2 linked regions of the Phytohabitans houttuyneae genome follow. The protein of the gene in region 2 interacts with the protein of the main gene of each other region in a pairwise test. Links are inferred from orthologs where the notes say so. Each region holds a gene or a part of one and is shown on either strand. Other genes may lie near its edges. The genes, in order: eno and rpe.

Evidence for each region.
Region 1: the proteins of rpe (region 2) and eno interact in binary tests that used the Escherichia coli proteins (3 or more experiments, as listed by UniProt). The link is inferred for Phytohabitans houttuyneae from one-to-one orthologs.

The regions. Positions count from the first base shown.
Region 1 is NZ_BLPF01000001.1:3,224,165-3,235,081, forward strand. Bases 2,472-5,451 are described here. They hold eno (phosphopyruvate hydratase), read right to left. Parts: upstream 4,614-5,451; coding sequence 3,330-4,613; downstream 2,472-3,329. Other genes in these bases: Phou_RS14285 (DUF501 domain-containing protein), read right to left, coding at 2,472-2,571; Phou_RS14300 (hypothetical protein), read left to right, coding at 4,820-5,451. Outside these bases: Phou_RS14270 (Ppx/GppA phosphatase family protein), read right to left, coding at 1-895; Phou_RS52625 (hypothetical protein), read right to left, coding at 997-1,185; Phou_RS52630 (NUDIX domain-containing protein), read left to right, coding at 1,144-1,470; Phou_RS14280 (amino-acid N-acetyltransferase), read right to left, coding at 1,574-2,080; more of Phou_RS14285, read right to left, coding at 2,065-2,471; more of Phou_RS14300, read left to right, coding at 5,452-5,509; Phou_RS14305 (hypothetical protein), read right to left, coding at 5,528-6,085; Phou_RS14310 (DUF885 domain-containing protein), read right to left, coding at 6,167-7,777; Phou_RS14315 (aminotransferase-like domain-containing protein), read right to left, coding at 7,787-8,845; Phou_RS52635 (nucleoside triphosphate pyrophosphohydrolase), read right to left, coding at 10,085-10,917. UniProt on the Escherichia coli protein: Catalyzes the reversible conversion of 2-phosphoglycerate (2-PG) into phosphoenolpyruvate (PEP). It is essential for the degradation of carbohydrates via glycolysis.
Region 2 is NZ_BLPF01000001.1:794,535-805,373, reverse strand. What follows is about bases 2,335-5,236. They hold rpe (ribulose-phosphate 3-epimerase), read left to right. Parts: upstream 2,335-3,396; coding sequence 3,397-4,077; downstream 4,078-5,236. Other genes in these bases: Phou_RS03690 (response regulator), read left to right, coding at 4,074-5,060; Phou_RS03700 (septum formation family protein), read right to left, coding at 2,335-3,134. Outside these bases: fmt (methionyl-tRNA formyltransferase), read left to right, coding at 1-729; Phou_RS03705 (RsmB/NOP family class I SAM-dependent RNA methyltransferase), read left to right, coding at 726-2,090; more of Phou_RS03700, read right to left, coding at 2,274-2,334; bifunctional diaminohydroxyphosphoribosylaminopyrimidine deaminase/5-amino-6-(5-phosphoribosylamino)uracil reductase RibD, read left to right, coding at 5,387-6,442; Phou_RS03680 (riboflavin synthase), read left to right, coding at 6,446-7,090; Phou_RS03675 (bifunctional 3,4-dihydroxy-2-butanone-4-phosphate synthase/GTP cyclohydrolase II), read left to right, coding at 7,087-8,313; ribH (6,7-dimethyl-8-ribityllumazine synthase), read left to right, coding at 8,314-8,787; Phou_RS03665 (amino acid ABC transporter ATP-binding protein), read right to left, coding at 8,997-9,740; Phou_RS03660 (amino acid ABC transporter permease), read right to left, coding at 9,811-10,635; Phou_RS03655 (ABC transporter substrate-binding protein), read right to left, coding at 10,756-10,839. UniProt on the Escherichia coli protein: Catalyzes the reversible epimerization of D-ribulose 5-phosphate to D-xylulose 5-phosphate.

The sequences.
Region 1 (10,917 bases), 2.4 Mb from region 2 along the record:
CGATGCCGTCGAGGATGTCGTGCTCGCTCGCCACGACCGCGGGCATGCCGGCGCGCTCCATGATGACGCGGAGCACCAGCGCGCCCGCGACGATCACGTCCGCCCGGCCCGGGTGCATCACCGGGATCTCCAGGCGCTGGGCGGTGGTCATCGCGAGCAGGTCGCCGGTGACCTTGGCCACCGCGTCGTACGACACCACGGCATGGTGGATGCGACTCGGGTTGTACTCGGACAGGCCCAGCGCGATCGCGGCCACCGTCGTCACCGAGCCGGCCAGGCCCACCAGCGTCCGCGCCTCGCGGCCCGGCACGGCGGCCAGCGCGCGGTCGACGGCGGCGGTGATGTCGCCGGTGGCGGCGGCGACCTCGGCGGGCGTGGGCGGGTCGCTGTGCAGGTGCCGCTCGGTCATCCGCACGCACCCGATGTCGACCGAGATCGCACCCTCCACGGTGGACTCGCCGACCACGAACTCGGTGGAGCCGCCCCCGATGTCCACCACCAGGTAGGGCGGCTCCGCGGCCAGGCCACGCACGGCGCCGGTGAACGAGAGGCGCGCCTCCTCGTCGCCGCTCACCACCTCCGGCTCGACACCCAGCGTCTCCACGACCATGGCGCGAAAGTCTCCCGCGTTCGCCGCGTCGCGGGTGGCCGACGTCGCGCACATCCGCACCCGGGTGGCGCCCAGCTCGCGGATCTGCGCCGCGTACGACGCGAGCGCCACCCGCGTGCGCTCGATCGCCTCCGGCGCCAGCCGCCCCGTGCGGTCGACCCCCTGACCCAGGCGGACGATCTCCATGCGCCGCACCACATCGACCAGCGGAGCGTCCCCGCCCGCCGCCGGAAGGTCGGCCACCAGCAGGCGGATCGAGTTGGTACCGCAGTCGATCGCCGCCACCCTCGTCATGGGTGAGACCCTATCGGGATGCGCCCGCCGGTCGCCGCCGTCCACGAGATCGTCGCGGCACTCACACCCCTGGACGCCGTGGAGGCGACCCATCAGCGGGAGACGCTCCGCTGGCTGGAGAGCACCGACGACGTCTTCCGCCGGGAGAAGCCGGCCACACCGCCACGGCACCTCGTGTCGTACGTGGTGCCGGTCTCCCCGAGGGCGACATCCTGCTGGTCGACCACGTCAAGGCCGGCCTGTGGCTTCCGCCGGGCGGCCACGTGGACCCGGACGAACACCCGGCCGACACGGCCCGCCGCGAGGGGCGCGAGGAGCTCGGCGTCGAGGTGGAGGCACGGCCCCTCTTCCTGACCGCGACGGTCACCGGTGGCGTGGGCGCGGGGCACACCGACGTGAGTATCTGGTACCTGGTCGAGGGCGACCGCGGCTGGGTGGTGCCGGAGAGCGGAGAGTTTCGCGAGGCCCGGTGGTGGACACGCCGGGAGGTCGAGGCCGCCGGCGAGGTGTTCGACCCCCACTTCCGGCGCTTCCTGCGCAAGCTCCAGCCACCCCTCGCGGGTTGAGCTGAACCGGACGCGGAGGGTGAGGCCGCGGGAGCAACGGTCGGGACCACGACGGGCGTCGCGGTAGCTCGCGTCTGGTTTGGGTTGGATCTCCTGGAGGCCTCTAAAGGTGCAGGAGCATGCGGGTGTTGCCGAGCGTGTTGGGCTTTACCCGCTCCAGGCCGAGAAACTCGGCGACGCCCTCGTCGTACGAGCGGAGCAGCTGCTCGTACACCGCGGGCGGCACCGGCGCCCCGTCGATCTCCACGAAGCCGAACGAGCCGAAGAACCCGGTCTCGAACGTCAGCACGAACACGCGCGCGACTCCGATCTCGCGCGCGACGTCCAGCAGCTCGGCGACGATGCTGTGGCCGATCTTCAGGCCGCGGCTGGCGGGGTGTACCGCGACCGTGCGGATCTCGGCCAGGTCTTCCCACATCACGTGCAGCGCGCCGCAGCCCACGACCGGGCCGTCGGCGCCCTGGGTGGCGACCCAGAACTCCTGCACGTCCTCGTAGAGCGTCACCGTCGCCTTGCTCAGCAGGCGGCGCTCCTCGCTGTACGTGTCGATCAGGTCCCGGATGGCCCGCACGTCCGCGGTGCGGGCGCGGCGGATCACGACGTCACGCATGGACCGTCCGCCCACCACGCGCCGACCTGCTCGACCACCTCGTCGCCGAAGGGGTTGACGCCCGCGCCCACCGCCAGCGCGTGCCCCATGTGCACGTGCAGGCACTTGACGCGCCCCGGCATGCCGCCGGCAGAGGTGCCCTCGATCTCCGGCACGTGCTCGATCTCCTCGCGCCGGGCCAGATAGTCCTCGTGCGCAGCGAGGTACCGCTTGGCCAGGTCGGGATCGGTCGCGAGCCGCGCCTCCATCTCCTTCATCAGCCCGGCGGACTCCAGGCGGCTGCAGGCCGAGGTCGCGCGCGGGCAGGTGAGGTAGTAGAGCGTCGGAAACGGCGTGCCGTCGGCGAGGCGCGGGCGGGTCTCGACCACCGCGGGCAGGCCGCACGGGCAACGGTGCGCCACCGCGCGGGTGCCGCGGGGCGTGCGGCCGAGCTGGGCGGCCACCGCGTCGAGGTCGGCGGCCGTCGCGGGCTCGGGCGGTAGCGGACTCACTAGTCGCTCTCCGTGCTGTCGGCGGCTTGGATGCTGGACCAGAGCGTGTCGTACCAGGGGTTGGCGGGCTGGCTCTCGCCCTCCTGCGGCGGCGCGCCGGACTCGTTGGCCGCCCCGGGTGCCCCGGTGAGCACCACGAGCGGCACCTCGCCCGGCTTGACCATGTAGAACCGCTTGCGGGCCTGGATCTCGATGTACTTCGGATCCCTCCAGAGCGCCGCCTGCTCGCTCAGGTCGCTGATCCGCTGCCGCTGGTCCGCCTGCGCCTGCTCCATGCGGGCGATGTCGGACTGCTGGGTCAGGTAGACGCGCACCGGGTACGTGTAGCCGAGCGCGAGCGCGATCAGCACCACCAGCAGCACGGTGGCCCGGCCGGTGAAGCGGCGCGGCTGCGGCGCGTTGGTGCGGCGCACCGGTGCGCGGCGGGCGGCCGGGCGGTTGGCGGAGCGGCCGGTGTCACCGCTGTCCTTGGCTTCGGCACCCGGGCCACCGGGCGTCCGGTCCGCGGGGGCGCGGCCCGGCTGCGCTGTCCCGGGCGCCGGGCGGGACCCTGCCCGCCCGGCGTGAGCCTCTGCGTCATCACGTCCTCCCCGCAGGCCGGGGCCGCGACCTGGCCGCGGTGCCGGGCCCGCGAGGCGAGCCCGGGCCGACAGTCGCAGCCCTAGGCCCTGTTTCATGCGGCCTTACGGCCGACGCCGCCGGTCGTCGTCTGGGCCCGGCGGAGCCCGGCAAGGATTTCGAAACAGGGCCTAGATCAACTAGGACAGATGGTACCGCGGGAAAGCGGCCGCCCCGGCGTACCGCGCCGCGTCGTCCAGCTCCTCTTCGATGCGGAGCAGCTGGTTGTACTTGGCGACGCGGTCAGAGCGGGCCGGCGCGCCGGTCTTGATCTGGCCGGTGCCCGTGGCGACGGCAAGGTCGGCGATCGTGGTGTCCTCGGTCTCGCCCGAGCGGTGGCTCATCATGCACGTGAAGCCGGCGCGGTGGGCGAGGTCGACCGCGTCGAGCGTCTCGGTCAGCGAGCCGATCTGGTTGACCTTGACGAGGACCGAGTTGGCCGCCTTCTCCGCGATGCCGCGCGCGATCCGCTCGGGGTTGGTCACGAAGAGGTCGTCGCCGACGATCTGGATCTTTTCGCCGAGCGCCGCGGTGAACGCCGACCAGCCCGCCCAGTCGTCCTCCGCCAGCGGGTCCTCAATGGACACGATCGGGTACGAGTCGACGAGCTTGGTGTAGTAATTGATCATCTCGTCGGTCGGCTTGGGCGAGCCCTCGAAGACGTACGCACCGTCCTTGTAGAACTCGGTCGCCGCCACGTCCAGTGCGAGCACGATGTCGTTGCCCAGCCGCAGTCCGGCCGCAGCCACCGCCTCGGCGATCAGGTCGAGCGCGGCCGCGTTGGTCGGCAGGTTCGGCGCGAAGCCGCCCTCGTCGCCCAGCCCCGTCGACAGGCCCTTCTTCTTCAGCACCGACTTGAGCGCGTGGTAGACCTCCGCGCCGGCGCGCAGCGCCTCGCGGAAGGTCGGCGCGCCGATCGGGGCGATCATGAACTCCTGCACGTCGACGTTGGAGTCGGCGTGCGCCCCACCGTTGAGGATGTTCAGCATCGGCACCGGCAGCACGTGCGCGTTCGGCCCGCCGACGTAGCGGAACAGGCTCAGCTCGGCGCTGGCGGCCGCGGCCTTCGCCACCGCGAGCGACACGCCGAGGATGGCGTTTGCCCCGAGATCCGACTTGTTGGGCGTGCCGTCCAGGTCGAGCATCTTCTGGTCGATGGCACGCTGCTCGCTGGCCTCGTAGCCGATCAGCTCGGGGACAATGCGGTCCTCGATGTTGGCAACGGCCTTCTCGACGCCCTTGCCGTTGTACCGGTCGCTGTCGCCGTCGCGCAGCTCGACCGCTTCGAACGCGCCGGTGGAGGCGCCCGACGGCACCGCCGCGCGAGCGATCGTGCCGTCGTCGAGCCCGATCTCGACTTCGACGGTCGGGTTGCCGCGCGAGTCGAGGATCTCCCGCGCGACGATTCCCTCGATGGTGGCCACTGTGACGCTCCTCGCCTAGGTTTTCACGGGCCGCCGCACTGCGGCCGAGGCTTCGCCGATGAGCCTAGTGCGGTGACCACGGCGGTTTGCCGGGTACCCCGGGCGAACCCACCCGCTGTTCGAGCACCAATCAGGGCGAACGACCCGACTCGCCGCCGCGTTATCAGAGTTGCGCCCATCGGGCCGAATCAAGCAGGGTTGCCCCCATGCCCCGCGCCCGCCTCCTCCCGCTCGCGCTGGCGGTGGTGGCCCTGGGCCCCGCGCTGGCCGGTTGCGGCGACGCCGGCCAGGTGATGGACCGGGCCGATCTCGTCAACGAGCTGGCCAGCCGGCTGGACGGCTCGGGAGAGCTGACCTACTCGGCGGAGTACCAGCTGCCCGGCGGCGGCTCCGCCACGATCGCCCAGGCCCAGTCCCCGCTGCGCTCGGCGTACATCTACCCGGACGGCAAGCTCACGGTCACCGACGAGGCCACCGCCGACTGCCGCCGCACCGGCACCGCGATGACCTGCACGCTCACGGCCGCGCCGTCCCCCAACAACGAGCCGGCGGTCGCCGCGTTCAAGGACGCGGGCGCGCACGGCCTGATCGCCCCGACCGTGGTCATCGGTCTCCTCACCGCGGCGGCTCTGGACACCGACGCCACGATCGACCAGAGCGACACCACGATCGCCGGCCGGCCGGCCACCTGTGTCAAGGTCCGCGGGGTGCGCGACGCCGGTGCCTCCGCCTTCGACGCCTGCATCACGACCGACGGCGTGCTCGGCAGCTTCGCCGGCGCGGTGGACGGCAGCGCGGTCGACATCGCGATGACCCGCTTCCGCGACACGGCCGACCCCGACGCTTTCGCGCTCCCCGCGGGCGCCAAGGTCGTCGACAAGCGTTCCGGCGCCTGACATTTAGGGCGGTGACCACTATGGTTCGCCGGGTTCCCCGGCGAACCAGGCCCTGCCAGGCGCAGGGTTTCTGGGTCCGCCCCTCGCCGGCTGGCCCGCGCCGGCCGGTGCCTGGATCTGGGTGTCGGCGCGCGGCGCGCCCGTGGCCAGGTCGATGACGGCCACGCGCGGCGCGTTCGCGCGCTGGTAGGTGATCGCGGCCAGGCGGCCGTCGGGTGAGATCTTGATGCTGCCCGCGTCTTCGCAGCCCCGCCGGGTCAGCGGGTGGTCCGCGAAGGTTCGGGTGCGCGTGCCGACCACCCGCACCTGGCAGGCGGACGGGCCGACCCCGGCGATCACGAGCCGGTCGCAGAGAAGGTCCGCGTCGGCGGTCTCGGCCGTGGACAGATCGAGCAGTACCCGGCAGACGATCACAGCGCGCTGGGCGAGCGGCAGCCGCGCCAGGGCTTCGCGGGCGGCGAGGGCGGCCGGGTCGGTCGCGGCGGTACGGGGATGCCGCTCCTCGGTGAGCGTGCCCTGCTCCCGCCGCACCTTGCGCCACCACGACGTGGCCCAGTTGAAGCGTTGACCGGCCACTCGACGCCACGTCTGTCGCCGTCGGGATGCTCACACCGGTACAGGCGCGTGGCCGCGTCCGGTTCCCTCGGACGGCCGGGATCAGACGCCGAGCAGCGCGCGCAGGTGCCTCGGCGGGGGCGAGCCGTGGGCGAGCATCGCGTCGTGCCACTCGCGGGGCGACGTGCCGGCCGGGCGGGCGGCCGCGATCTCGGCGACCTCGGTGTAGCCGACGAAGTACGTGGAGAGCTGCGTCGAGGTGAGCAGGGCACGCCGCCACTTGCCGGCCGCCTCGCCCTCCTCCTGGAAGCCGGGCCCGGTCATCAGCGCCATCGCGTCCGCCTCGGACAGCTCCTCGCAGTGCACGAGCTGGTCGAGGATCGCGTTGATGCTCATCCGCAGCTGCATCTTGAGCTGCTGGAGGCGGACCGGCAGCCCGCCGAAGCCGAGGCCGGCCATCAGCTCCTCGGTGTAGACGGCCCAGCCCTCCACGAACGGGCCGGACGTGCCGATCGCCCGCACCCGGGTCGTGCCGCGGAAGCGGCGGGCGTGCGCGAGCTGCAGGAAGTGGCCGGGCATCGCCTCGTGCACGGTGAGGTTGCGGATCATGTGGTCGTTGTACTCGCGGTAGAACGACTCGACCCGCTCCGCCGGCCAGTCTCCCGGCGCCGGCGCGATGCAGTAGAACGTGGGCAGGTCGGCCGTCTCCAGCGGGCCGGGCGCGTCGCAGTACGCCACGGCGACGCCGCGCGCGAACTCGGGCATCGGCAGGATCTCGCACGGGTCGTCGACGAGCCCGACGAGGTCGTGCGCGCGGACGAACTCGGTGGTCTCGCCGAGCGTCACCTTGGCGAGGTCCACGATGGACTCCTCGTTAGGGCGCTGGGTGGCGAGCTGGTCGAGCGCACGCCGTACCGTCGCGTCGTCCGCCGGACCACCGACCAGCTCGGCCGCCGCCGCGCGGATCTCCTCGGTGACCCGCTCGAGGTTTGCCTGCGCGCGGGCGAGCACCTGCGCCGCGGGCAGCTCGGTGTCGAGCGTGTGCCACAGGCGCGCCTCCCACAGCCGCCGCCCCAGACGCGGATCGCGGCCCGCGGCGTCCACCCTGGAACGCAGCCATGCCGCGAAGGCGTCCAGCTCGGCCGCGGCGGACTCGGCCACCGGTGACACGGTGGCTCGCATCCCGGGTGCTGCGGCGAGCATCTCCGGCACCTCCTCGCGCACGAGCGCGGCCGCGCCGGCAAACTGCCCCGCCGCCGTCTCCACGTGGACCCGCGGGCTGTCGCGCAGCGTGGCGCGGGCGGTGGCCAGCGCGTCGGGCACGGCGGCGAGGCGGCCCGCGAGGCTGCCCAGCCGCTCCTCGGTCGCCGCGAACGGGCGGGCGATCAGGTTGTAGATCAGCGGAGCCGGGTTGTGCTCGAGCGGGTCCCACTCGTGCCCGCGCACCTCCGTGGCCTCGAAGAGCCCGCGCTCGACGAGCGCCGACAGCACGGCGTGGTCGACCTGCTCCGACGGGTCGAGGGAGTCGGCGTCGACCTCGGCCAGCGCGTTGCCGGCGTCGCGCAGCATCGCCACCTGGGCTGCCACCCCGCTCGCCGACAGGTCGGGCAAGCGGTCGTCGAACCGGTGATCGCCCACATAGGAGGCGAGCGCCGGGTTGCTTTCCAGGACTGCGTCGACGATGCGCTCAGCGAGCGGTACGAACTGCGCCATACGAAGACGCTAGCGCCTCGGCGCGTGCGACGCGGCCACCAGCGCCGCCAGAACCGAGACCGCCGTCTCCAGCTCGCCCGGCGGGTTCGCCGCGTAGCCGATCACGAGGCCGGGCGGTCCGCCACCGGTCAGGCGCATGCGGGACAGCGGCAGCGGGCCGAGCCCGGCGGCGCGTGCCCGCTCGGCAAGCGCCTCGTCGTCCACATCGTCCGGAAGTTCGACGACAAGGTGCAGGCCCGCCGCGACGCCGGAGATCCGCAGCCCGGGCAGGTGCAGCCGCAGGGCAGCGACAAGCGCGTCCCGCCGCCGGCGGTGCTCCAGGCGGGTCCGGCGCAGGTGCCGGTCGTACCCGCCGCCGGCCAGCAGCTCCGCAAACGCGAGCTGCTCAAGGACAGGCCCGCCGAGGTCGGCCCACGCCTTCCGCTCGACCACCGCTTCCCGCCATTTCTCGGGTACGGCGAGCCAGCCGAGCCGCAGCGCCGGGGCGAGCGCCTTGCTGACCGAGCCGATGTACGCGACCGCGTCCGGCGCGACGCCCTGCAGGCAGCCGACCGGGTCGCGGTCGTAGCGGAACTCGGCGTCGTAGTCGTCTTCGACGATCAGCCCACCGGTGCGCCGCGCCCACTCGACCAGCGCCGCCCGGCGTGCCGGTGCGAGCACCACGCCGGACGGAAACTGGTGGGCCGGCGTGACGAAGACCGCGGGCGCGCCGGTGCGCTCCAGCGCGGCCACGTCGAGCCCGTCACCGTCGACCGGCACGGGCACGAGCTTCAGCCCGTGGCTCTCCAGGTGTCCCCGCACCCCGTAACTGCCCGGCTCCTCGAACCCGATCGTCGACGCCCCGCTCGCCCGCAACGCCGCCGCCAGCACCGCGAACCCCTGCGCCGCGCCGGTGGTGACGACGACCGCGCCGGCCTCGACCCGCGCTCCCCGCACCCGACCGAGATAGCTGGCCAACTCCGCCCGCAACCGCGGCGCCCCGGTCGGATCCCCGTAGTCCAGGACCGCGTCCACCATGCCGGTAAGCGTCGTCTCGTAGACCCGCCGCCAGGCACTCCGCGGAAACATCCCCAGGTCCGGCACCCCGGCCGCAGCAGCATGTGCGGTTGATCAGGGAGTTGGTCGGGCCGGTCGCCGGCGCGCCGCTCCACCGGCTCCCTGATCAACCGCGCGACGACGGTGCCGGCGCCCTGGCGGGACAGCAGGCGCCCCTCGGCCACCAGCTGCTCGTAGGCCTCGACGACCACGCCGCGGGAGAGTTTCAGGTCGGCGGCCAGGGCACGGCTCGACGGGAGCCGCGTGCCGGGCGCCAGGCGGCCGTCGGCGATCGCGTCCCGCAGCGCGTCGATGAGCTGGTCGGCCAGGCCCGGCCGGCCGCGGTCGAGCTGGACCAGCGTCTCCCACAAAGTGGTCCTCCATCATGGCGCGAAAGTGGCCCTGTCTCGTGGACCATTGCCACCATAGCGTCGCTTGCATGAAGACGGGTGCGCTGCTCTGCATCGCGGGCATGGTGATCGTCGGCAGCTCGGTGTCACTGAGCCAGCTGATCCTCGACTACCCCACACTCACCGGCCAGGCCCTCCGGTACGCGCTGGCCGCGCTCATCCTCGCCCTGCTCGTCCGCGGGCGCGTCCGCCCGACCCGGCGCGAGCTGGGCATCCTCACCGTGCTGGCGGCGACCGGGCTCGCGGCGTTCAACGCCTGCATCCTCATCGCCCTGCCGCACGCCGACGCGGCCGTGGTCGGCACCGTGATCGGCGCCGCCCCACTTGGCCTCGCGCTGCTCGCCCCGCTGCTGCGCGGCGCCCGCCCGTCCACCCGCATCGTGGTGGCGGCGGCCGTGGTCGTCGGCGGTACCGCCCTCGTGCAGGGCTCCGGCCGGGCGGACGCGATCGGGGTGCTCGCCTCGCTCGGCGCGCTGGTGGGCGAGGTGCTCTTCTCGCTGCTCGCGGCCGCGGTGCTGCCCAGGCTCGGCGCGATCAGGGTGGCCGCGTACAGCTGCGGGCTCGCCGTCCCGCTCCTCCTCCTCGGCGGCCTCGTGACCGGCGAGGTGGCGCAGTGGCGGGTGCCGACGGCGGTGGAGGGGACCACGCTGCTGTACCTGGCGCTGCTGATGACGGTGGTGGCGTTCGTGGCCTGGTTCACCGGGCTGCAGCGGCTGGGCCTCGAGCGGGCCGGAATGATCGTCGGCCTGATGCCGGTGGCGACGCTGGTCACCGCCGCGATCCAGGCCGGCCAGCTGCCCGACCCCGGACAGAGCGCGGGGGTCCTCGTGGTCGCGCTCGGCCTGGCCGTGGGTTTGACGGCTCAGCCGGCCTCGGCCGCGCGCACCGCCCCGGCATACGAGAGCGCGGCCCGGCGCAGCGCCGCCTCCGCGTCCAGCCCTCTTGAACGCGCGTCGGCGACGATGGCCAGCAGCGCGGCGCCGAGGTCGTCCACGGCCTGAGGCAGCGGCACGTCGAGTCCGGCGCGCTCCGCCCGCTGCATGATCTTGGCGGCCAGCGAGAGCGCCGGCTGGGCGAGCGCGATGCCGTCGACGGCGGACTCGCGGGACTTTTCGGCCCGCTTGATCTGCTCCCAGTTCTCCACGATCTCGTCGACACCGGCCACGGCGGTACCGGCGAAGACGTGCGGGTTGCGGCGGATCAGCTTTTCGACCAGGTCACCGGCGACGTCGTCGACCGACCACCGCTCGTCCTCCGGAAGCTCCTCGGCCAGCCGCGCGTGCAGCACCACCTGCAGCAGCACGTCGCCAAGCTCCTCGCGGAGCGCGCCAAGGTCGCCGGCCTCGATCGCGTCGTACGCCTCGTAGCACTCCTCCAGCAGAAACTGCGCGAGCGTCGCGTGCGTCTGCTGCCGCTTCCACGGATCGCCGCCGGGCGACATCAGCCGGTCCATGACGGTCACCGCGTCGAGCATGCGCGCGCCGGGAGGGTCCCACGAGCCGTACATCAGCTCCAGCTCGGCCCGGCCCGACTCGCGGAGCAGCCGCAGGCCGAGCTCGCGGGCGAAAGCCTCGTCGCCGCCCGGGCCAGCAAGCCACACCGCGGTGCCGTCCGGTCCCGCCGCCTCCAGCAGCGCGTCGGTGCCGCCGGCGATCGTGACGGTGCCGCCCGCCGCGCGTACCGCCGCGGTCAGCT
Region 2 (10,839 bases):
GAGCCCGAGTTTCAGGCCCGCCTCCGCGAGCTGGCCCCGGACTGCGTACCCGTCGTGGCGTACGGCGCGCTGGTGCCCAAGGAGGCCCTGGAGATCCCGAAGCGCGGCTGGATCAACCTGCACTTCTCGCTGCTGCCCGCCTGGCGCGGCGCCGCGCCGGTCCAGCACGCCGTGCTGCACGGCGACACCGTCACCGGGGCGAGCGTCTTCCAGTTGGAGGAGGGCATGGACACCGGGCCGGTGTACGGCACGCTGACTGAGGAGATCAAGCCCATCGACACCTCCGGTGACCTGCTCGAACGGCTGGCCGTCTCGGGCGCCGGCCTGCTCGTCGCGGTGCTCGACGCGATCGAGTCGGGCGCCGCCCGCGCCGTGCCGCAGCCCGCCGACGGCGTCTCGCTCGCCCCGAAGATCACCGTCGACGACGCCGAGGTGCGGTGGTCGGAGCCGGCCTTCGCGGTCGACCGCCGGGTCCGCGCGTGCACGCCGGCGCCGGGGGCCTGGACCACGTTCCGCGGCGACCGCCTCAAGCTCGGCCCGGTCCGCCCCATCCGGTACGGGCCGGAGCTCCAGCCCGGCGACCTGCTCGTGGAAAAGGAGCGCGTGCTGGTGGGCACCGCGACCGATCCGGTGGCCCTCGGCGAGGTGAAGGCCGCCGGGAAGAAGTCGATGCCGGCGCTCGACTGGGCGCGCGGGTTGCGCCTGGACACCGCGGAGCGGTTCGCGTGAGGGGCGGGGTCCGCACCCAGCGCGCCGACCTGCCCCGCCGCGCGGCGTACGAGGCGGTGGCGGCCGTGAACCGCGACGGCGCGTACGCCAACATCGTGCTGCCGCACATCCTGCGCGACCTGCGGCTGTACGGGCGGGACGCGGCGTTCGCCACCGAGCTGACGTACGGCACGCTGCGCCACGAGGGCACGCTGGATGCGATCATCGGCTCGGCGGCCGGGCGCGACGTGGCCCGGATCGACCCGCCGGCCCGCGACGCGCTGCGCCTCGGGGCGTACCAGTTGCTGCACACCCGCGTGCCCGCGCACGCCGCCGTCTCCGCGACCGTCGACCTGGTGCGGTCGGTGGCGGCCGGCGCGACAGGCTTCGCCAACGCGGTGCTGCGCGAGATCGCCACCCACGACCTGGACACGTGGATCGGCAAGGTCGCGCCCCCGTACGAGCAGGACCCGGTCGCGCACCTCGCGGTCGCCGACAGCCATCCACAGTGGATCGTGCGGGCGTTCAGCGAGGCGCTCGGCGGCGACCTGGACGAGACCACCCGCCTGCTGATCGAAGACAACCAGCGGCCGCCGGTGCACCTGTGCGCCCGCCCCGGCCGCGCCGACGCGGTCGAGCTCGCCGACGAGGTGGGTGGCGCGCCCGGCGCGTTCTCGCCCTACGCGGTGTACCTGCCCGGCGGCGCACCCGGCGACCTGCAAGCGGTGGTCGAGGGGCGCGCGCACGTGCAGGACGAAGGCTCGCAGCTCGTCGCCGCCGCGCTCACCAACGCGCCGCTGGAGGGGCCGGACGCCCGGTGGCTCGACCTGTGCGCCGGCCCGGGCGGCAAGGCCGGGCTGCTCGGCGCGCTGGCCGTCGAGCGCGGCGCCGAGGTGACCGCGGTCGAGGTGGCCGAGCACCGCGCCCGCCTCGTCTCGCTGGCCACCCGCGGCCTCCCGGTGACCGTGCTGCACCAGGACGGCCGGGAGGAGCTGCCCGGTCCCGCCTTCGACAGGGTGCTCGTCGACGCGCCCTGTACCGGCCTCGGCTCGCTGCGCCGCCGCCCCGAGTCGCGGTGGCGCCGCCAGCCGTCCGACCTGCCACCGCTGACCCGGCTGCAGCGCGAGCTGCTCGTGGCGGCGTTCACGGCGGTGCGGCCGGGCGGCCTCGTCGCCTACGTGACCTGCTCGCCGCACCTCGTCGAGACCCACGTGACGGTCACCGAGGCGGCGCGCCGCAGCGGCCTGCCGGTCGACCTCGTCGACGCCCGCCCGTTCCTGCCGGCGGGGATGCCCGGCCTCGGCGCCGGCCCGACGGTCCAGCTGTGGCCCCACCGCCACGGCACGGACGCGATGTTTCTCGCGCTGCTCCGCCGCGGCTAGGCCCTGCTACCGCGACGCCCGCGGTGGCCCGGAGGGTCGCCTTCGGCCGGTCTTTGGGGTGAGGCCGTGGATCGCGCAGGGTGAGGCCGCGGGAGCAGCGGTCCGGACCACCGCGGACGTCGCGGTAGCCCGGATCTGCTTCTCGGTTTGGATCCTGTCCCGTCGCCTGCCGGGACGCCGCGGTCAGCGGATGCGCAGCGCGCCCGGTCCGGCGCCCTTCATCGAGCGGCGCAGGTCCTGGTCGCTGATCCACATGAAGCACTGCACGCCGCGGTCGCCGTTGGCCCACTCGTCCTCGTCCGGGAAGTAGATGATCGTCCCGGTGCGGAACTTGATGTTGCCGTCGTTGGGCACCTTGGCCCACTTCGCGACCACGCCGCGGCAGCCGTCGTGGGCGCGCTGCGTGTTCTTCTCGAAGTCCGCGTACGACGTGTCCGGCGCGGTCCACACGCCGGCGAACTCGGCGCCGTGCGCGGTGCCGCAGGTGACCGCGTTCATCGCGCTGATCGAGGTGCCGCCGCTGATGATCGCGCGGAAGCAGCCGTACGCGATCGGTGCGGCCGCCTTCAGCACGTCCTTGAGGTTGCCCGAGCGGCGCTTGACCTCGTTGACGTCGAGCGACTCGATCTCGGCGACGTCGCAGCGGAACCAGCGGCTGCCGCCCTCCCACGCCTGCGTGGCGGGGTAGTAGATGTACAGGTCGAGGCGGCCGCCGCGCCAGTCGCCGCCCAGGTACTCGTTGACCTTCGTGTTGCACTCTTTGAAGGCGGCGCGTGCGGCCTCGGTCGACGCCTTCGGCGGCTCAGTCGCGTCGGCCGCGGTGCCGCTGACCTGACCGACGAACACCGTTTCGAAGTGGTGCTCGGTCGCACAGTCGATCGGGTTGTAGTTGGCACGCGATATGTACAGCTCGTCCGGCAGCGAAAGGTGGCACACGCCCACCTCGGGCACGAACGGTGTCGCCTCGGGCTGCGCCTTCCAGTCGTCCACAAGCTTGCCGTCGACTCCGGCCGGATTGCCGCAGCCGGCGAGTAAAGCCGCCAACAGACCACCCAGAACCGCTACGCCCACCACGCGTCGCATACAGCTGCCCTCCCCAGGGTCCCGCGCCCGGCCGCAGCATACGGCACACGCGCCACCGTCCCGTCCCGCTCCCGGGCCGTGACGCGCCGCCGCACGCCTGGACCTGCGCGTTTCGCCGCGCGACCCGGCACCGGCCCGCCGGACCCGCCGAACGTCCACCACGGACGCGGTTGTCGCACCAGACATTGCCAACCGCTGTGCCCGGCTCCGTACACTGTCGGGGGTGAGCGCACCTTCGCCGGTCGTCGCGCCGAGCATCCTCGCCGCCGACTTCGCCCACCTCGCCGACGAGGTCCGCGCCGTCGAGGGCGCCGCAGACTGGCTCCACGTCGATGTCATGGACAACCACTTCGTGCCCAACCTGACCATCGGCCTGCCGGTGGTGCAGAGCCTGCGGGCGGCGACCACGCTCCCGTTCGACGTGCACCTGATGATCGAGGACCCGCGGCGGTGGGCGCCGGGCTACGCGGACGCGGGGGCGTACAACGTGACCTTCCACGTCGAGGCGTCGGACAACCCGGTCTCGCTGGCCAAGGACCTGCGCGCCGCGGGCGCGAAGGCGGGGCTGGCGATCGACCGCGACACGCCGATCGAGCCGTACCTGGAGCTGCTGCCCAGCTTCGACACGCTGCTGATCATGACAATCAAGGCCGGCTTCGGCGGGCAGAAGTTCCTCCCGGCGATGCTCGACAAGGTCTCCGCCGCCCGGCGGCACGCCAAGGCCGGCCACCTGGAGCTGCGCATCGAGGTCGACGGCGGGATCGCCGAGGACACGATCGCCGAGGCGGCCTCGGCCGGTGCGGACGCCTTCGTGGCCGGCACCGCGGTGTACAGCGCGGAGGACCCGGCCGAGGCGGTGCGCAAGCTGCGCGGCCTTGCCGCCCGGGCGATGGCCGGGCCATGACCGTGGACCCGGCCGTCGAGCGGCCCGACCTGATCCTGGTCGTCGACGACGACCAGGACATCGCGCGCTTCGTGAGCGTCAACCTCAAGATCCATGGCTTCGAGGTGGTGCTGGCCGGCGACGGCATGGAGGCGCTCGAGCTGGTCGAGCAGCGCCACCCCGACCTGGCCGTGGTCGACCTGATGATGCCCCGCATGGACGGGCTGGAGCTGACGCGGCGCCTGCGGGCCAACCCGATGACCTCCGCACTCCCCGTGATCATGCTTACCGCCAAGGGCATGACCGTCGACAAGGTGGTCGGCCTCACCGCCGGCGCCGACGACTACCTTGTGAAGCCGTTCGACACGCTGGAGCTGATCGCCCGGGTGCGCTCCACGCTCCGGCGCAACCAGGAGTTCCGCGAGGTCTCGCCGCTCACCGGCCTGCCCGGCAACACCCGCGTGCGGCGGGAGATCCTCGACCGGATGCGCAGCGGCACCGACTACGCGGTCGGTTACGTCGACATCGACCGGTTCAAGAGCGTCAACGACGTGTACGGGTTCGAGCGCGGCGACGAGTTCATCACGGCGCTGGCCCGCAGCATGCACCGCGCGGTGGTATCGGCCGGGCTGCCGCCCGCGTTCCTCGGCCACATCGGCGGCGACGATTTCGTGATCGTCTGCCACCCCGACCAGATCCTGCCGCTGACCCAGCAGGCGGTGGTCGACTTCGAGCAGGCCGCCGACGAGCTGTACGACCCGGAGCACGCCAAGCGGGGCTACGTGCTGGTGCCCGACCGCCGCGGCAACCTGCTCAAGGCGCACCTGGTGACGCTCTCGATCGGCGTGGCGCAGTCGACGGCGACCGGCCGCAAGTACGCCGACCCGCGCGAGGTCATCGCGGTCGCCTCGGAAATGAAGAAGGTGGCCAAAAACCAGCCGGGGTCGTATATCGCGGTCGATCGCCGCAAAGCGGACAGCGGGAACGACGGCCCCAAGCTGTGATGTTGACCGCGTCCCATGGTGCGCCGCCCTCACATGCGTGTAAGACTCGATGGGTAACCCACCACGCGCTGGCGGGGCTCGGTGAAATTCCGAACCGGCGGTAATCGGGGCGCAATGCCCGGAGAGCCCGCGACCCGGTCGTAGCCAACGGCCGGTGGACCTGGTGTAAGTCCAGGGCCGACGGTCAAAGTCCGGATGGGAGTTAGCGCGCGGGACGGAGGCACCCCTGGATGGGGTCGGTTCGCCGACGCCACCGGAATCTGCCGCCCCAACGCCACCCCATCTCCCTGCCCGCGCACCCCGGCCGGCATTGGAGAGGGACGCCCATGGCGAGCGTTGACGAGGCGATGACCCGCGCGATAGCGCTGGCCGCCCGCGGGCTCGGCACCACAAGTCCCAACCCCGTCGTGGGCTGCGTCATCCTCGACACCGGCGGCGACGTCGTGGGCGAGGGCTTCCACGCGTACGCGGGCGGTCCGCACGCCGAGATCGTCGCGCTGGCACAGGCAGGGGAGCGGGCCCGCGGCGGTACCGCTGTCGTCACGCTGGAGCCCTGCGACCACACCGGCCGCACGGGCCCCTGCACGGCCGCCCTCATCCGCGCCGGCGTGGCCAACGTCGCCGTCGCCGTCGCCGACCCCAACCCGCTCGCCGGCGGCGGTGTGGAGACGCTGCGCAAGGCCGGCGTCGAGGTGGTCACCGGCATCCGCGAGAGCGAGGCCGAGCAGGGCAACATCGCGTGGCTGACCGCGGTGCGGCGGGGCTGGCCGTACGTGATCTGGAAGTACGCCGCGACGCTCGACGGCCGCTCGGCCGCCATCGACGGCACCAGCATGTGGATCACGTCCGAGGCGGCCCGGATGGACGTGCACAAGCTGCGCGGCACCGTCGACGCCGTCATCGTCGGGGTCGGCACCGTCCTCGCCGACGACTCGCGCCTGACCGCGCGCAACCTGCGCGACGGCACCCTCAACATCCGCCAGCCGTTGCGCGTGGTCGTGGACTCGACGGGTCGTACCCCCGAAAAAGCCCGCGTGCGCGACGGCGCCGCACCGACCTGGGTGGTCACCACGGCGGACGTCGGGACCGGCCCTGACGGCCGGGTCGACCTGGAGGCGCTGCTCGCGGGGCTCTACCAGCGCGGAGTCCGGGCCGCCCTGCTGGAGGGCGGGCCGACGCTCGCCGGCGGCTTCCTCGCCGCCGGGCTGATCGACAAGATCATCGGGTACGTGGCGCCGAAGCTCCTCGGCGCCGGATCTCCCGCGCTCGCCGATGCGGGCGTGCACACCATCGCCGAGGCCATCGACCTGGAGTACACCGAGATCGCCCAGGTCGGGCCGGATCTGCGCTTCACCGCCACACCGCGAAAAAGGGAGGGCTGAACGTTGTTCACGGGGATTGTCGAGGAACTTGGCGAGCTGGTCCGGCTGGACTGGCACGGCGACGGCGGCATCGCCGCGCTGCGCGGTCCGCTCGTCGCGTCGGACGCGCGCGCCGGTGACTCGATCGCGGTCAACGGCGTGTGTCTCACGGTCGTGGAGGTGGACGGCGGGGGGTTCACGGTCGACGTGATGAAGGAGACGTTCGACCGTAGCGCGCTCGGCACGCTCGCGCCGGGCGACCCGGTCAACCTCGAGCGCGCCGCCACGCTGGGCACGCGCCTCGGCGGCCACCTGGTGCAGGGGCACGTCGACGGGGTGGGGCGGATCGTGTCCCGGACGCCCGGAGATCGGTGGGAAGACGTCACGATCGAACTTCCTCCGGGTCTTTCCCGTTACGTGGTGGAAAAGGGGTCGATCACCGTGGACGGGGTATCGCTGACCGTCGTCGCGGTGGACGACTCGTCGTTCGCGGTGAGCCTGATACCCACCACGCTCGCGCTCACCACTCTCGGGCGTAAAGGCGCCGGAGACCTGGTAAACCTGGAGGTCGACGTGATCGGCAAGTACGTGGAGAAGCTCCTGGCGGCTCCGCCGGCGCCCAGCGGCGCCACGCCCGCCGCGGAGCTGGCGGACGGAGTGTCGGCATGAACACCATCGAGGAGGCCGTCGCCGAGTTCGCCGCGGGACGGCCGGTGATCGTCGTGGACGACGAGGACCGCGAAAACGAGGGCGACCTGATCTTCGCCGCCGAGCTGGCCACGCCGGAGCTGATGGCGTTCATGGTCCGGTACACCTCCGGGTACATCTGCGCGCCGGTCACGGAGGCGGACGCGGACCGGCTCGAGCTGCCCCCGATGTACCACATCAACCAGGACAAAAGGGGCACAGCGTACACGGTGACCGTCGACGCGCGCGAGGGCGTGAGCACCGGCATCTCGGCGGCCGACCGGGCCCGCACCGTGCGGCTGCTCGCCGACCCGGGCACCGACGCCACCGCGCTCAGCCGGCCCGGCCACGTCGTGCCGCTGCGCGCCAAGAACGGCGGCGTGCTGCGCAGACCCGGCCACACCGAGGCCACCGTCGACATGGCGGTGCTCGCCGGCCTGCGCCCCGCCGGCGTGCTGTGCGAGCTTGTCAACGACGACGGCACGATGATGCGCCTGCCGGACCTGGAGAAGTTCGCGGTCGAGCACCACCTCACGATCATCACGATCGCCGACCTTGTGGCGTACCGCCGCCGCGTCGAGAGCCAGGTCGAGCGGGTCGCCGAGGCCCGCCTACCCACGCCGCACGGCGTCTTCCGCGCGGTCGGGTACCGGGCCGAGCTGGACTCGGAGGCCGAGCACGTGGCCCTGGTCTACGGCGACCTCGGCGACGGCGAGGACGTGCTGGTGCGCGTCCACTCCGAGTGCCTCACCGGCGACGTCTTCGGCTCGCTGCGCTGCGACTGCGGCCCCCAGCTGCAGGCCGCGCTCGCCCGCGTGGCGACCGAGGGCCGCGGCGTGGTGCTGTACATGCGCGGGCACGAGGGCCGGGGGATCGGGCTGCTGCACAAGCTGCAGGCGTACCAGCTGCAGGACCTGGGTCGCGACACCGTTGACGCCAACCTGGAGCTGGGGCTGCCGGCCGACGCGCGCGACTACGGCACCGGCGCGCAGATCCTGTATGACCTGGGTGTGCGCTCGATGCGCCTGATCACCAACAACCCGGCGAAGCGTGCCGGGCTGTCGGGGCACGGCCTGCGCATCGTGGGCCGCGAGTCGCTGCCGATCCGGCCGCACCCGGAAAACGTGCGCTACCTGCGTACGAAGCGTGATCGCATGGGGCACATCCTGGATGGCCTGGGAGATGTGGTGGAGGGTTCCGCGTAAATGGCAGGTTTTGGAGAGCCCGGTGTGTCCACGGTGGACGCACGCGGGTTGACCGTCGGCATCGTCGCCGCGCGCTGGCACGGCGACCTCACCGACCACATGCTGGCCCGCGCGATCGAGGCCGCCAAGGCATGCGCCGCGGCCGACATCGTGGTGGCCAGGGTGGCCGGCTCCGTGGAGCTGCCGGTGGTCGCGCAGGCACTCGCGCGCAGCTGCGACGTGGTGGTCGCGCTGGGCGTGGTCGTACGCGGGGCCACCGCCCACTTCGACTACGTCTGCAAGTCGGTGACCGAGGGCCTGACGCGGGTCGCTCTCGACGCGTCGAAACCCGTGGCACACGGTGTGCTGACGGTGAACACCATCGAGCAGGCCCGCGACCGCGCCGGCCTGCCCGGCTCGGCCGAGGACAAGGGCTGGTCCGCGACGGTGGCGGCTTTGGACGCGGCATTGGCGATCCGCGCGCTGTCCGTCTGAGCTCTTGACGGCGCCGCCGCTCCCGCGAGGAGTGGCGGCGCCGCGCCCGTTTCGGCCTGGGCTGGCGGCGCCGCGCCCGTTTCGGCCTGGGCTGGCGGCGCCGCGCTCGTTTCGGCTTGGGCTGGCGGCGCCGTGCTCGCTTCTTTTCCCAAGGTGGCGCGGCCCGGGTGCCGTGGGCGGCGAGGCCGCCAGAGCCTAACGACGCTGCGCTACAGGCGGCCGGCCTCGATGATGCGGCTGAGAAACTGGCGCGTGCGGGCCTCGGCCGGGTCCGCGAACACCTTCTCCGGCGGCCCCTGCTCCAGCACCCGCCCACCGTCCAGAAAGCACACCCGGTCGGCCACCTGCCGCGCGAAGGTCATCTCGTGCGTGGCGAGCACCATCGTGACCCCGTCCGACTTCAGGTCGCGGATCATCGTGAGCACCTCGCCGACCAGCTCGGGATCCAGGGCCGACGTCACCTCGTCCAGCAGGAGCAGCCGCGGCGAGTTGACCAGCGCCCGCACGATCGCGACCCGCTGCTGCTGCCCGCCCGACAGCCGGTCCGGGTAGGCGTCGGCCTTGTCGGCCAGCCCCACCCGCGCAAGCCACTCCCGGGCGGTGGCGACCGCGGCGGCGCGGGGTACCCGGTGCACGCGGATCGGTGCCAGCACGACGTTTTCCAGGACGGTCATGTGTGGAAAGAGGTTGTACGCCTGAAACACGATGCCGATCCGCTGCCGCACCTTGTCCTGGTTGACCCGCGGGTCGGTGATGTGCTCGCCGTCGAGGTGGATGGTGCCGTCGTCGAGCTCTTCGAGCAGGTTGACGCATCGCAGCAGCGTCGACTTGCCCGAGCCGGACGCGCCGATCAGCGCCACCACCTCGTGCTCGGCCACGTCGAGGTCCAGCTCGGACAGGACCGGACGGCCGCCGAAGTCCTTGCGCACGCCGCGGCAGGAAAGGACGTTCACGACTCCTCCCGGCTCGCCCGCTCGCGCGGCGCCATCGGTCGCCCGCGCGGCGCCGGAGGCGTGCGCTCGCTCATGACTGCCTCCGGGCGGCGCGGAGTGTCACCCAGTCGGTCACCGCGATCAGCGGCGCCGCGAGCAGCACGAAGAGCACGCCGGCCACGATGTACGGCGTGTAGTTGAACGTCTCCGCCGTGTGGATCTGGGCGGCGCGCACCGCGTCGATCGGGCCGGCCAGCGAGACGAGGCCCACGTCCTTTTGGAGGGCGACCGTGTCGTTGAGCAGGGGTGGCGCCACCCGCCGCACGGCCTGGGGCAGCACCACGAAGCGCATCGTCTGCCGGTACGTCAGCCCCAGCGACCGCGCCGCCGCCAGCTGGCTCGGGTGCACCGACTCGATGCCGGCGCGGAAGACCTCGGCGAGATAGCCGGAGTACGTGATGACCAGCGCGATCCCGCCCAACACCAGCGTGCTCGGCATGCCCTGCAGCCGCAGGCCGGGCAGTCCGAGCGTCATCACGTAGAGCACGATGATGAGGGGCAGGCCGCGGAAGGTGTACGTGTACCCGGTCGCGAGCATCCGCACCGGGAAGAAGACCGGCCCGCGCAGTGTGCGCAGCAGCGCGACGACCAGGCCGAGCGCGAGTGCGCCGAGCGCGCAGAAGAAGAGCAGCCGGATGTTGAGCCACAGCCCCCGCAGGACGTCGGGCAGCGACTCCCGGGCCACCGTCGGGTCGAGGAAGGACTCGCGCACGCGGTCCCACCCCGGCGCACCGGTCACCGCCACGACCAGCAGCACACCGAGCACCAGCGTGGAAGCCGCGGCGACCAACACCGAGAGCAGCGTCTGCCGCCGCCGGTACGCGAGCCTGTCAAGCTGGGCGGAACTAAGGCTCACTGTGATTCCGGTTCGCTCGCTCGTGCGGCGCTGATGGCGACGTCTTCCCTCGCGGCCCCGAAACCCCGACTTCGTCGGCGGGGCCCCTCAGTCCAGACGCCGCCGCGCCAACTCGCTCGCTCACGTTAATTCGCGGGCGCCGGCTACCTGGGCCAGCCACTGCTGTTCGAGCCGGGTGAGCTCGCCCGACGAGCGGAGCTGGTC